2 regions of the Dactylosporangium sp. NPDC051087 genome follow, and region 1 is predicted to be linked to the other one. Evidence: riboswitches for the same ligand, from Rfam matches in the RefSeq annotation. Region 1 holds a riboswitch; the other holds the start of a gene.

Region 1 (5,879 bases):
CCACGCCCCCAGTCTCCCACCACCCGTTCCTCATGATCCTGAAGACTTCGCGCGGTCACGGGCGCACGAACTCTTCCCGATCACGCCAACCCGCAATCGGCGGGGCACGCCCCGGGATCACGAGACAGCGCCTCCACGCGGCCTCCCCTCATGATCCGGAAGAGATCTTGCTGCCCTGGCGACACCAAGTCTTCCGGATCACGGAAAACGCACGCTCCCGGACGACCCGCGACACATGGGGACGGCGGCCGGCCACCGGGATGCTGCGCGCAGGCGCGATCCCGGCCAGCGCGGCACGCGCGGCTGTGCGCCGCTCGCGGCGCATCGGGGGTGTGGGGTGAGAATCCCCCACCCCGGCGGCCCGCCGCCGGCGCCAGCACAGCACAGCGGGTCAGCATTCGATGACGGTGACGGCCAGGCCGCCGCGGGCGGTTTCCTTGTACTTCACCGACATGTCCCGGCCCGTGTCTCGCATGGTGCGGATGGCCTTGTCGAGGGTCACCTTGTGGCTGCCGTCGCCGTTCAGGGCGAGCCTGGCCGCGTTGATCGCCTTGACGCTGGCGATGGCGTTGCGTTCGATGCAGGGGATCTGGACGAGGCCGCCGACCGGGTCGCAGGTGAGGCCGAGGTTGTGCTCCAGGCCGATCTCCGCCGCGTTCTCGACCTGGGCGGGGGTGCCGCCGAGGACCTCGCACAGCCCCGCGGCGGCCATCGCGCACGCCGAGCCCACCTCGCCCTGGCAGCCCACTTCGGCGCCGGAGATGGAGGCGTTGCCCTTGATGAGGATGCCGATGGCGGCGGCGGTGAGCAGGAAGCGGGCGACGCCGTCGTCGGTGGCGCCGGGGACGAAGCGGGTGTAGTAGTGCAGGACGGCGGGGATGATGCCGGCGGCGCCGTTGGTGGGGGCGGTGACGATGCGGCCGCCGGAGGCGTTCTCCTCGTTGACGGCGAGCGCGTAGAGGTTCACCCAGTCGAGCACGCGCAGCGGGTCGTGGCCCGCGGAGTTCTCGAGGTCGCGGAACAGTGCCGGGGCCCGGCGCGGCACCCGCAGCCCGCCGGGCAGGACTCCGTCCGGGGGGCGGGTGCAGCCGCGCTCGACGCATTCCTGCATGACGGACCACAGGTGCAGCAGGCCGGCGCGGGTCTCGGTGTCGGGACGCCAGGCGCGTTCGTTGGCGTACATGAGCGAGCTCACCGGCATCGAGAGGTCGCGGCACAGGGCGAGCAGCTCACCGCCGGTGGTGAAGGGGTGCGGCAGGACCGTGGTGTCGGCGACGATGCCGGTGTCGCCGACGACGAACCCGCCGCCGACGGAGAAGTAGGTCTTCTCCAGCAGCGTGCCGCCGTCGGGTGAGAAGGCGTGGAAGCGCATGCCGTTGGGGTGTTCGGGCAGGGATTTGCGCCGGTGCAGGACCACGTCGTCGTCGGCGGAGAACGGCACGAGCGTCCCGCCGGGGAGGCGGAGCCGGCCGGTGGCCCGGACGGCGGCGACCAGCTCGTCGGCGCCGTCGGTGTCCACCGTCGCCGGGTCCTCGCCGAGTAGGCCGAGGACGACGGCCTTGGCCGAGCCGTGGCCGTGGCCGGTGGCGCCGAGCGAGCCGAACAGCTCCGCCCGCACCCGGCCGACCGGGCCGGTGAGCGCTGTCGCGAAGCGGCGGGCGGCGCGCATCGGGCCGACGGTGTGCGACGACGAGGGGCCGATGCCGACGGAGTACAGGTCGAACACGCTCAGCGTCGCCGCGGCCACCCCGCTCACCCGACCAGGTCGGCGTAGGCGGCGGCGTCGAGGAGGTCGGGCGCGCCGGTGAGGTCGAGCTCGAAGAGCCAGCCACGCCCGTACGGGTCGTCGTTGACCAGCCCCGGTTCGCCGGCCAGCGCGGGGTTGACCGAGACGACGACACCGCCGGCGGGGGCGACGAGGTCGCTGACGGACTTGGTCGACTCGATCTCGCCGCAGGGCGTGCCGGCGGTGACGGTCGCCCCGACCTCCGGCAGCTGCACGTAGACGATGTCGCCGAGCGCGGCGGCGGCGTACGCCGTGATGCCCACCCGGCCGTCGTGCAGCCATTCGTGGTCGCGGGTGTAGCGCAGGTGCGGCGGGATCGCGGACATGGCGCTCATTTCTGCGAGGAGTGGAAGGGCAGCGGCACGACCGTGGCGGGGACGTGCTCGCCGCGGACGTCGACGGTGAGCGGGGTCCCGGGCGCGGACAGGCCGGCGGGCACGTAGGCCATCGCGACGGGATGGCCGAGCGTCGGTGACAGCGCGCCGCTGGTGACGGTCCCGGCCGGGGCGCCGGTCGCGGGGTCGAGCACCGCGTAGCCGGCGCGCGGCGCCCGGCGGGTGCCGGTGACGAGCCCCACCAGCACCTGACCGCAGCCCGGAACGCAGCCGGCGCCGTCATCCGGGACGCAGCCGGCGTCATCCGAAAGATCCGGGCCGCGGCCGCAGCCCGGCGCGTGGCCCGTCGCGTGCAGGCGGCGCAGCGCGGCGGCGCCGACGAAGTCCCGTTTCGTGAGGTCGACGACCCGTCCCAGCCCGGCCGCCGCCGGGGTGCGCCGGACGGACAGCTCGTGCCCGTACAGGGGCATCCCGGCCTCGAGGCGCAGCGTGTCGCGGCAGGCCAGCCCCGCCGGCACGGGCCCGCGCCCGAGCAGCGCCAGCCACACGAAGGTGGCGTCCCCGGCGCGGCAGGAGATCTCGAAGCCGTCCTCGCCCGTGTACCCCATCCGGGCCAGCAGCACGTCCCGCCCGGCGACCTCGAAGGGTTTGACGGCGTAGTACCGCAGCGGGCCCGGGCCGACCATCGACGCCGCCGACGGGCCCTGGACGGCGATGAGCGCCCGGTCGGCCGACATGTCGCGGACCGTGGCGTGGAAGCCGTCGGCGTGCTCGCGCAGCATGGCGAGGACCACGGCGGTGTTCGCGGCGTTCGCGACGATCAGGTAGCGGCGCTCCGCCAGGCGGTGGACGACCAGGTCGTCGAGGACGCCGCCGGTGTCGTGGCAGAGCATCGTGTATCGCGCGCGCCCCACCTCCACCGCCGACAGCCGCCCGACCAGGGCGTGGTCGAGGAAGCTGCCCGCCTCCGCGCCGGTGACCTCGAGCTGCCCCATGTGCGACAGGTCGAACAGGCCTGCGGTGCGGCGGACCGCGTGGTGCTCGGCGAGCTCGCCCGAGCTCTGGTAGCGCAGCGGCATGCGCCGGCCGGCGAAGTCGGTGAACGTGGCGCCCAGATCGCGGTGCACGTCGAACAGCGGTGTCACGAGAGGCTCCCTGGGTCCGGATGCCGTCGCGGACGGCACCCCTGCTGGGTGACCTCCCCGCTCTGTCATCGGAACCTGAGAGCTTCGCCGCCCGGGACGGGCGGTTTGCACCGTGGGTGCAGGACAGCTGTCGTCCTGACTTTCCAGAGTCGCCTGACCGCGGCGGTACCGATGCCTGAGAGATTCTGGGGAGAACGTTGCTCCTTCGGCGCCTCGGACTGACCGAGGGCTCTCCCGTCGCGGGTCGTGCAGCGCGATATGCGGTTGTGATCTGGACCGTAAGACCCGCCACCCCGCCCCGTCAAGCCCGGAAAAGTGTTATGACACGGGACCGGACGGCGTCTGCTGGAAGATGGGCGAACAGGCGGGAGCGAGCGTGGCACAGTCCGACGAGGTCCTCGTGGCGGCGGCCCGCGACGGTGACCGGGCCGCCGTGGAGGCGCTCGCCACGCGGTACCTGCCGCTGGTCTACTCCGTCGTCGGCCGGGGCGCCGACCGGGACCTCGACGTCGACGACATCGTCCAGGACGCGATGGTGCGGGTCGTGACGGGCGTCGGCGGGGTCCGGCAGGCGGAGCGCTTCCGGTCGTGGGTGGTGACGATCGCGCTGCGGCAGCTCGCCGACGCCCGCGCCGAGGCCCGCCGGGCGCGGCTGACCCGCGGCGACGACCCGCGGGACGCCGAGCGGGAGGACCCGTCGGCGGACTTCGTGGGGCTCGCCGTGCTGCGGCAGGTCCTGGACGGCGAGCAGCGGGAGATCGCGGAGGCGGCCCGGTGGCTGGACGCGTCGCACCGCACGGTGCTGTCGCTGTGGTGGCTGGAGGCGAGCGGTCATCTGACCCGCGCCGAGGTGGCCGCGGCGCTCGACCAGCCGGTCGCGCACGCCGGGGTGCGGGTGCAGCGGATGCGGGAGCAGCTGGACGTGGCCCGGTCGGTGGTCCGCGCCCTGGACGCCGCGCCGGGCTGTGCAGTGCTGCGGGACCAGACGAAGGGCTGGGACGGCGAGCCGGATCCGTTGTGGCGCAAGCGGATCGCCCGGCACGTCCGCGACTGTCCACAGTGCACGGAGCGGTCGCGCCGGCTCGCCGCGGCGGAGGGGCTCCTCGCCGGCCTGCCGCTGCTCGTCCCGCCGCCGTCCAGGACGGCGGGGTCCACGGTGCTGGCCGCGGTCGCGGGCGGGGTGACGGCCCTGGCGCTCGCGATCGGCGTGGCCGTGTGGCAGTGGCCCGCTCCGGCGCCGCAGGGTCCTCCGGCGGCGGCTCCCCCGGCGACGGCCCAGGTCCCGGCGCCGTCGCTGCCGCCGCCGTCCCCGTCCGGCTCCGCGGTGCCGCCGCCGGCTTCCGGGCCGCCGTTCTTCGCGTCGGTACCGGCGGTGCCCGGCGTGGCCGAGGTGACGGTGACGGGTGCGGTACGGCAGCAGCAGCGCGTGGCGGGCCGGGACAACGGCCAGAGCACCCGCTACGGCGACCGCTCGATCTGGATCTTCGACGACACCACGCTCAAGGACCCGTTCGGCTTCATCTCCAACAGCGGCGCCGCCACGAGGGACCTCGACGCCTCCGACGGCATCGACCTCACGTCGAGCGGCCCGGTCACCGTCGACGCCTCGCAGCCCCCGGTCGAGCTGATCACCCGCAACCAGGCCGAACGCGACTACGAGGCGCGGAACCCGGCGAGGTTCGCGTTCTGGCCCGGGCCGGTCGTCGCGGACCCCGCCCGCGGCCGGGTCCTCGTCCTCTACGGCAAGCTGTGCCGCGCCGCCGACCCCTGCACCGGCCCGATCGGCAAGGGCCTGGGCACCGGCATCGCGGCGATCGACATGACCTCCGGCGCGGTCACCCGCCTCACCGCCACCAACGGCCCGGCCGTGACCGGCCTCGAAGGCACGGACCGGACGATGTTCTTCCCGGACGGTGCCGGGTTCAGCGCCGCCGCCCTCACCGTCGGCGAGGTGCTCTACGTCTACGGCTCGTGCACGTACCAGGGCTGCAAACTCGGCAAGGTGCGCCTCGCGGACCTGACCGACCGTCGCAGGTGGACGTTCTGGACCGGGAAGGACTGGACCGCCGACCCCGCGAAGGGCGCGGTCACCGTCGCCGCCGGCGCCGCCGGGCAGACCGTGTTCTACGCCCCGGCGCTCAAGGCGTGGGTCAACACGTACATGCCGTTCGGCAGCAACGACATCATGTTCCAGGTGGGCGGCGCGCCGCACGGGCCGTGGTCGAAACCGGTGCGGGCGGCGACCGTCCCGGCGGGCGGCGACGCGGCGAACTACGCGTTGTTCGCGCATCCGGAGTACGCCCGCCAGGACGGTCTCGTGCAGTACCTGACCTACTTCAACCCGGCGAGCGGGGAGCAGCGCATCGCGCGGGTCACGTTCCGAAGGTGAGGCGCACCAGGCGTTGTTCGCCGCTGTCGGGGTGGAAGTACGAGAGGTACTGCACGAGCCCGTCGCGCCGCGCGTACTCCGGGTGCCCGAACAACGCGTAGTTGGCGGCCTTGCCGCCCTGGGTCGTCATCGCCCGCACCGGTTTCGACCACGGCCCGAACGGCGCGCCGCCGACCTGGAACATCACGTCGTTGCTGCCGAAGGGCATGAACACGTTGAGCCAC
Region 2 (5,879 bases), on a different contig from region 1:
GGGCACTGACGACGTCGATGGCGGCCAGCTTCGGGGCGCCCGTCACCGAGCCGCCCGGCCAGACCGCGGCGAGGAGCTCCCGCAGGCCGACGCCGGGGGCCAGGTCGGCGCTGACCGTGGACTCGGCCTGCCAGAGGCGGGACCAGCGGCGGATCGCGAACAGTTCGTCGACGCGGACGGTGCCGGTGCGGGCGACACGGCCCAGGTCGTTGCGTTCCAGGTCGACGATCATGACGTGTTCGGCGCGTTCCTTCGCGGAGGCGAGGAGCTCCGCGCGGCCCTGGCCGGTGGCGGGGCGGGTGCCTTTGATCGGGCGGGTCACGGCGCGGCCGGCGGACACCTCGACGAGGGTCTCCGGGGAGGCGCAGGCCACCCACCAGGAGTCGCCGGACAGCACTCCCCCGTAGCGGGCGCCGGGCAGGGCGGCGACCCGGGCCAGGGCGGCACGGGGGTCGCCGGTGAACGGGGCACTGGCGTGGCCGACGACGTTGGCCTGGTAGACGTCGCCCCGGGCGATCGCGGCGCGGACCGACTCGACGGCGGCGGCGTGTGCCGCGGTGGTCCAGCTCGGGGTCCACAACCCAACCCGCGGGGCGGACCCGGGCGCCCCCGGAGGTGCGGCGGAGCGGCCGCCAGGTCGTACACCTGCGGACGGCGAATGCGCGTAGACGACGGCGACGAGGTCGGGCACGGACGGGGCCGGTGACGCGACCATCGACGGCGGTGCCAGAAGGATCGCCGCGCCACACACCGGGTCCGTCACCGCGTGTGATCGGGACAGATCGGAGACGGGAAGTCCGGCATCGATCAGGAACGCCGAAAGGATGGCGAGCGGGTCACCCCCATCGCGGGAATGCCACTCGATGCGGGAACGCTCCCATAGATGTGGTCTGCACGCTGGAGCCGACCCGGGAGGGTGAAGATCCACCGACCCGGGCCGGCACCCGACGACCGGTCCTAATGTGCTCATACGAATGGCGGATTATCTCCAAGTTGTGCCGTGACGCGTTCGGAAACGTGTCGTTGGCCGTAGTAGCGTGCATCACTGGTCATGTGAACAACCACACAGGCCCCAACGGAACCCTTCAATCGGAGAACCCCGATGCTCTGCCAGCACCAACCACCCTGTCCCTCAGCCGCCGATCTCGACCACGAAGCCGCCAGGATCCTGGCCGCGCACCCCGAGCAGGGGTGGAGCCTCCTGTGCAACGGAGTGATCGTCTTCGAGGACACCGGCGAGCTTCTCCCGGACTGCAGCGTGATCGAGCCGCACCGCGGCCCGGCCAGGCACGTCCTCGTCAACGCGGCCTGACCGGTCACGCTCCGTATTCAGTTACTCCTCAAAGGCGGACGCCGGCGGGCACGAGCAGACCAGGTTCCGGTCGCCGTAGCTGTCGTCGATCCGCCGCACCGGCGGCCAGTACTTCGCCACCGTCACCCCGGCCGGGTAGGCCGCCACCGAGCGCGGGTAGGCGTGCGACCACTCGTCGGCGGTGACCACCGCGGCGGTGTGCGGGGCGTTGCCGAGCGGGTTGTCCCCGGCCGGCCATGCACCGGACGCCACGCGGTCGATCTCCTCACGGATCGCGATCATCGCGTCACAGAAACGGTCGAGCTCGGCGAGGTCCTCGCTCTCCGTCGGCTCGACCATCAGCGTCCCCGACACCGGGAACGACATGGTCGGCGCGTGGAAGCCGTAGTCGATCAGCCGCTTCGCGACGTCCGCGACGCTGACCCCGGTCGCCTTCGTGATCGCCCGCAGATCGAGGATGCACTCGTGCGCGACGAGGCCCTCGCTGCCGCTGTACAGCACGGGATAGTGCCCCCGCAGCCGCGCCGCCACGTAGTTCGCCGCCAGGACGGCCGTCGCGGTCGCCTTCGCCAGGCCGTCGGGGCCCATCAGCCGCAGGTAGGCCCACGGGATCGGCAGGATCCCCGCCGAGCCCCACGGCGCCGCCGACACCGGCCCGACCGGGGCGCTGCCGGCCAGGATCGGGTGTGACGGCAGGAACTGCGCCAGGTGGGCGCGGACCGCGACCGGGCCGACGCCGGGGCCGCCACCGCCGTGCGGGATGCAGAAGGTCTTGTGCAGGTTCAGGTGCGACACGTCCGCCCCGAACTGGCCCGGCTTCGCGTAGCCGAGCAGGGCGTTGAGGTTCGCGCCGTCGACGTACACCTGGCCGCCGGCCTCGTGGACCTTGGCGCACAGGTCGGAGATGCCGGTCTCGTACACGCCGTGCGTCGACGGATACGTCACCATGATCGCGGCGAGCCGGTCCCGGTGCAGCTCGATCTTCGCCTCGAGGTCGCCGAGGTCGACGTTGCCCAGCTCGTCGCAGGCCACGACCGCGACCCGCATGCCCGCCATGACGGCGCTGGCGGCGTTCGTCCCGTGGGCGCTGGACGGGATCAGGCACATGTCGCGCTGCGTGTCGCCCCGCGAGTGGTGGTAGGCGCGGATCGCGAGCAGACCCGCCAGCTCACCCTGCGACCCCGCGTTCGGCTGCAGCGACACGGCGTCGTAGCCGGTCACCTCCGCCAGCCACCGCTCCAGGTCGCCGATCAGCTGCCGGTACCCCTGGGTCTGCGCCGCCGGCGCGAACGGGTGCACGTTGGCGAACTCGGGCCAGGTGATCGGCTCCATCTCGGCCGTCGCGTTGAGCTTCATCGTGCACGAGCCGAGCGGGATCATGCCCCGGTCCAGGGCGTAGTCCATGTCGGAGAGGCGCTTGAGATACCGCAGCATCGCCGTCTCCGACCGGTGCGAGCTGAACACCGGGTGGCTCAGGTAGTCACCGGCCCGCCGCAGCCGCGCGGGGACCGCGTCCGCGGTGTCCAGCGCCGTGACGTCGACGTGCTCCAGCCCGAACGCGGTGAGGACGTCACGCAGGTGGCCGAACGTGGTCGTCTCGTCGCACGCGATCCCGACCCGGTCGTCGTCCACGTGCCGCAGGTTGATCCCGCGCTCCGCGGCCTTCTGCGTGATCTCCCGCGCCCGGCCCGGCACCACCGCCGTCACGGTGTCGAAGAACGCCTCGTGCTCAGTCGTGACACCGCCCGCGCGCAGGCCCGCGGCGAGCCGGACCGCCATGTCGTGGGTCCGCGACGCGATCTCCCGCAGCCCGTCCGGGCCGTGGTACACCGCGTACATGCTGGCCGTCACGGCGAGGAGCACCTGCGCGGTGCAGATGTTGCTGGTCGCCTTCTCCCGGCGGATGTGCTGCTCACGGGTCTGCAGGGCCAGCCGATACGCCGGGGCGCCGTCCGCGTCCTTCGACACGCCGACGAGCCGGCCCGGCAGGGTGCGCTCCAGGCCCTTGCGAACCGACATGTAGCCGGCGTGCGGCCCGCCGAAGCCCATCGGCACCCCGAACCGCTGCGCGCTGCCGACGGCGACGTCCGCACCGACCGCGCCGGGCTCACGCAGCAGGCACAGGGCCAGCAGGTCCGCGGCGAAGGTGACGATCGCGCCCTTCTCGTGCGCCGCCGCCGTCAGCGCCTCGAGGTCACGCACGGCGCCGGAGGCACCCGGGTACTGCAGGTGCAGGCCGAAGAACTCCTCCGGCAGCCGGTCCTCGTCGACGTCGACGGTCAGCACGGTGATGTTCAGCGGCTCGGCGCGGGTCCGGATGACGGCGAGGGTCTGCGGGAGGACGTCCTTGTCGACGACGTACACGTCGGCCTTGACCTTCGACGAGCGCCTCGCCAGGGTCATCGCCTCGGCCGCGGCGGTCGCCTCGTCGAGCAGCGACGCGCCCGCGACGGGCAGGCCCGTCAGGTCGGTGATCACCGTCTGGAAGTTCAGCAGCGCCTCGAGACGCCCCTGGCTGATCTCCGGCTGGTACGGCGTGTACGCCGTGTACCACGACGGGTCCTCCAGCACGTTGCGCACGATGACCGGCGGCGTGTGCGTGCCGTAGTAGCCGAGGCCGATCATGCTGACCAGGGTCCGGTTGGCCGCCGCGAGAGCGCGCAGCTCCCCCAGCACCTCGGCCTCGGACGCCGCCAGCGGAAGATCGAGCGGCTGGTGCCAGCGGATCGAGCCGGGGATCGCGGCGGTCATCAGCGCCTCGACGGACTCATATCCGACGGTCTTGAGCATCTCGGACTGATCGTCCGGCGACGGCCCGATGTGCCGGCTGGCGAAACTGGTCATTGGCCACACTCTTTCGGATCCGGGGTCGGGGGTGCGCGTCCCTCCCCCTCTGTCGTGTGGCCTCCAGAGGTGCCAACCCGTCGCGGTCCTTCTGCCTGAGAGGTTCCGGGGAGGATTTGCCCCTTCGGCGTCGCCTTACGTTCAGACGATCTCTCCCGCGCGGGTATTGCCGGCGTTGCCTAATCTACCGGTTCTTCGACTATGGTCACGCGCCCGTGGTCCACACCACACGCGCCAGGGCGTCCTAGGAAGCTAGGTCCATGACTCAGGGGCGGCAGCGGGCGGAGTTCGGATCCACCATCAGCAGGGAGCTGTCCACGGCCTCGAAGTCCTTGCCGGACAGGGACTTCAACGCGTTCAGCTGGTCGTTGCTCCACTTGTCGTCCTGGGTCCCCGAGAAGAACCACGGCGAGCCGTTGTCGGCCAGGATCGCGCCGTACTGCTTGAGCGCCTGCGCCACCGTCCGGGCCTGGGGAGGGAACTTGGAGATGTCGACGGACGCCTTCAGGCGGAAGCGGGCCCCCATCGGCGGCAGCGCGGCGTCGCCGGACGAGGACGCCGCGTGGCGGGCGGGCCAGATGTAGGCGTTCTTCGTGCGCGGCGCCGTGAAGCGGATCGCGTGGCCGATCTTCCCCGCGCCGGCCTCGTCGGCGCGGGCCAGCCCGGCGAGGATCGACAGGCCCGCCGCGTCGGCGGAGGTCCAGCCGGCCTTGCGCAGGTCGTTGCGGCGCAGGTCGTAGACGGCGCCGGAGCCCGCCTTCCAGGAGCCGTCCGCGTTGGGGTGCGCGTCGAAGAGCTCGTAGGACTTGCACGCGGCCGTGTCGTGGACGATGACGTGCCGGTCGCCGTCGGCGTTCGCGCCGCCCTCGATGCGGGCGCTGCGCGGGATCGGGTAGGGACCTTTGTCGCTCTCGTCGGCGTAGTCGAAGCCGACCTTCACGCCGGCCTGCCCGGCGCCGACGGTCGTGATCGGGATGCCGAACGGCGCGCCGTCGATCAGGCCCGCGCCGAAGTCGGGGTGCGCCTTCGCCGACGCCCCGATGCTCGCCACCCACGCCGCCGAGTCCCGGTGCACCGGCAGCTTCGACACGTCGGCCCGCCACACGTTGTCGGCGGGGAAGACCGTGCACGGGCCCTTCGCCGAGGCGGACGGGCTCACGGACCCCAGCCCCCCGGCGCCGTCGGGCGCGGCCGTCTGCGACACCTCGGACGCGGCCGCCGCGGGCGCCGCCTTGGGCTCCTTCGACGAGCCGCACCCGGCCACGCTCACGGCACACACGACGACGACAGCGAGCGCGGCACTGCGCTTCAACGAATCTCCTCGGGTCGGGGCCCTCGATCCTCACGGACCAGTCGGCACCCTACCCGGACGGCCTGTCCGACGCCCGCGGTCACCGGCCAGGGGTGGCTGGTGTCGGGGTGGGGCGGGAGGCGGGGTCGCCGTCCGTCGCCGGGCCGGCGGCGAGGAGTGCGGCCACGGCCGCGCCGGCGAGGGCGGTGCCCGCCGCGGTGAGCACGGCGGCCGCGACGGTGCCGACCGGGGCGGCCAGGGCGCGCACGCTGCGGACGTTGCGGACCCGGTCCCACGAGTAGCCGGCCGCCCGGGTCAGCCAGCGCTCCCACAGCAGGCTCAGCACGCCGGCGAACATGACCAGCTGGCCCGTCCGGATCAGCACCGCGAAGAGCAGCTCGCGGCCGGACACCGGGGACAGCACCGACGACG

The links. Region 1 has a riboswitch for glycine ahead of gcvT (glycine cleavage system aminomethyltransferase GcvT). Riboswitches for the same ligand answer to the same signal wherever they lie in the genome.
Region 2: another riboswitch for glycine. It lies ahead of gcvP (aminomethyl-transferring glycine dehydrogenase); the one in region 1 lies ahead of gcvT (glycine cleavage system aminomethyltransferase GcvT).

Annotation. Positions count from the first base shown of each region.
Region 1 is NZ_JBVJIJ010000026.1:65,307-71,185, reverse strand. It holds gene ACZ6TV_RS40350 (hypothetical protein) at 1-4, opposite strand, end outside; gene ACZ6TV_RS40345 (L-serine ammonia-lyase) at 392-1,747, opposite strand; gene gcvH (glycine cleavage system protein GcvH) at 1,753-2,112, opposite strand; gene gcvT (glycine cleavage system aminomethyltransferase GcvT) at 2,118-3,266, opposite strand; glycine riboswitch at 3,319-3,419, opposite strand; glycine riboswitch at 3,420-3,513, opposite strand; gene ACZ6TV_RS40330 (RNA polymerase sigma factor) at 3,643-5,655, shown strand; gene ACZ6TV_RS40325 (hypothetical protein) at 5,639-5,879, opposite strand, start outside.
Region 2 is NZ_JBVJIJ010000008.1:162,866-168,744, reverse strand. It holds gene ACZ6TV_RS17245 (chorismate-binding protein) at 1-970, opposite strand, end outside; gene ACZ6TV_RS17240 (DUF5999 family protein) at 1,103-1,312, shown strand; gene gcvP (aminomethyl-transferring glycine dehydrogenase) at 1,334-4,156, opposite strand; glycine riboswitch at 4,230-4,324, opposite strand; gene ACZ6TV_RS17230 (hypothetical protein) at 4,422-5,468, opposite strand; gene ACZ6TV_RS17225 (hypothetical protein) at 5,548-5,879, opposite strand, start outside.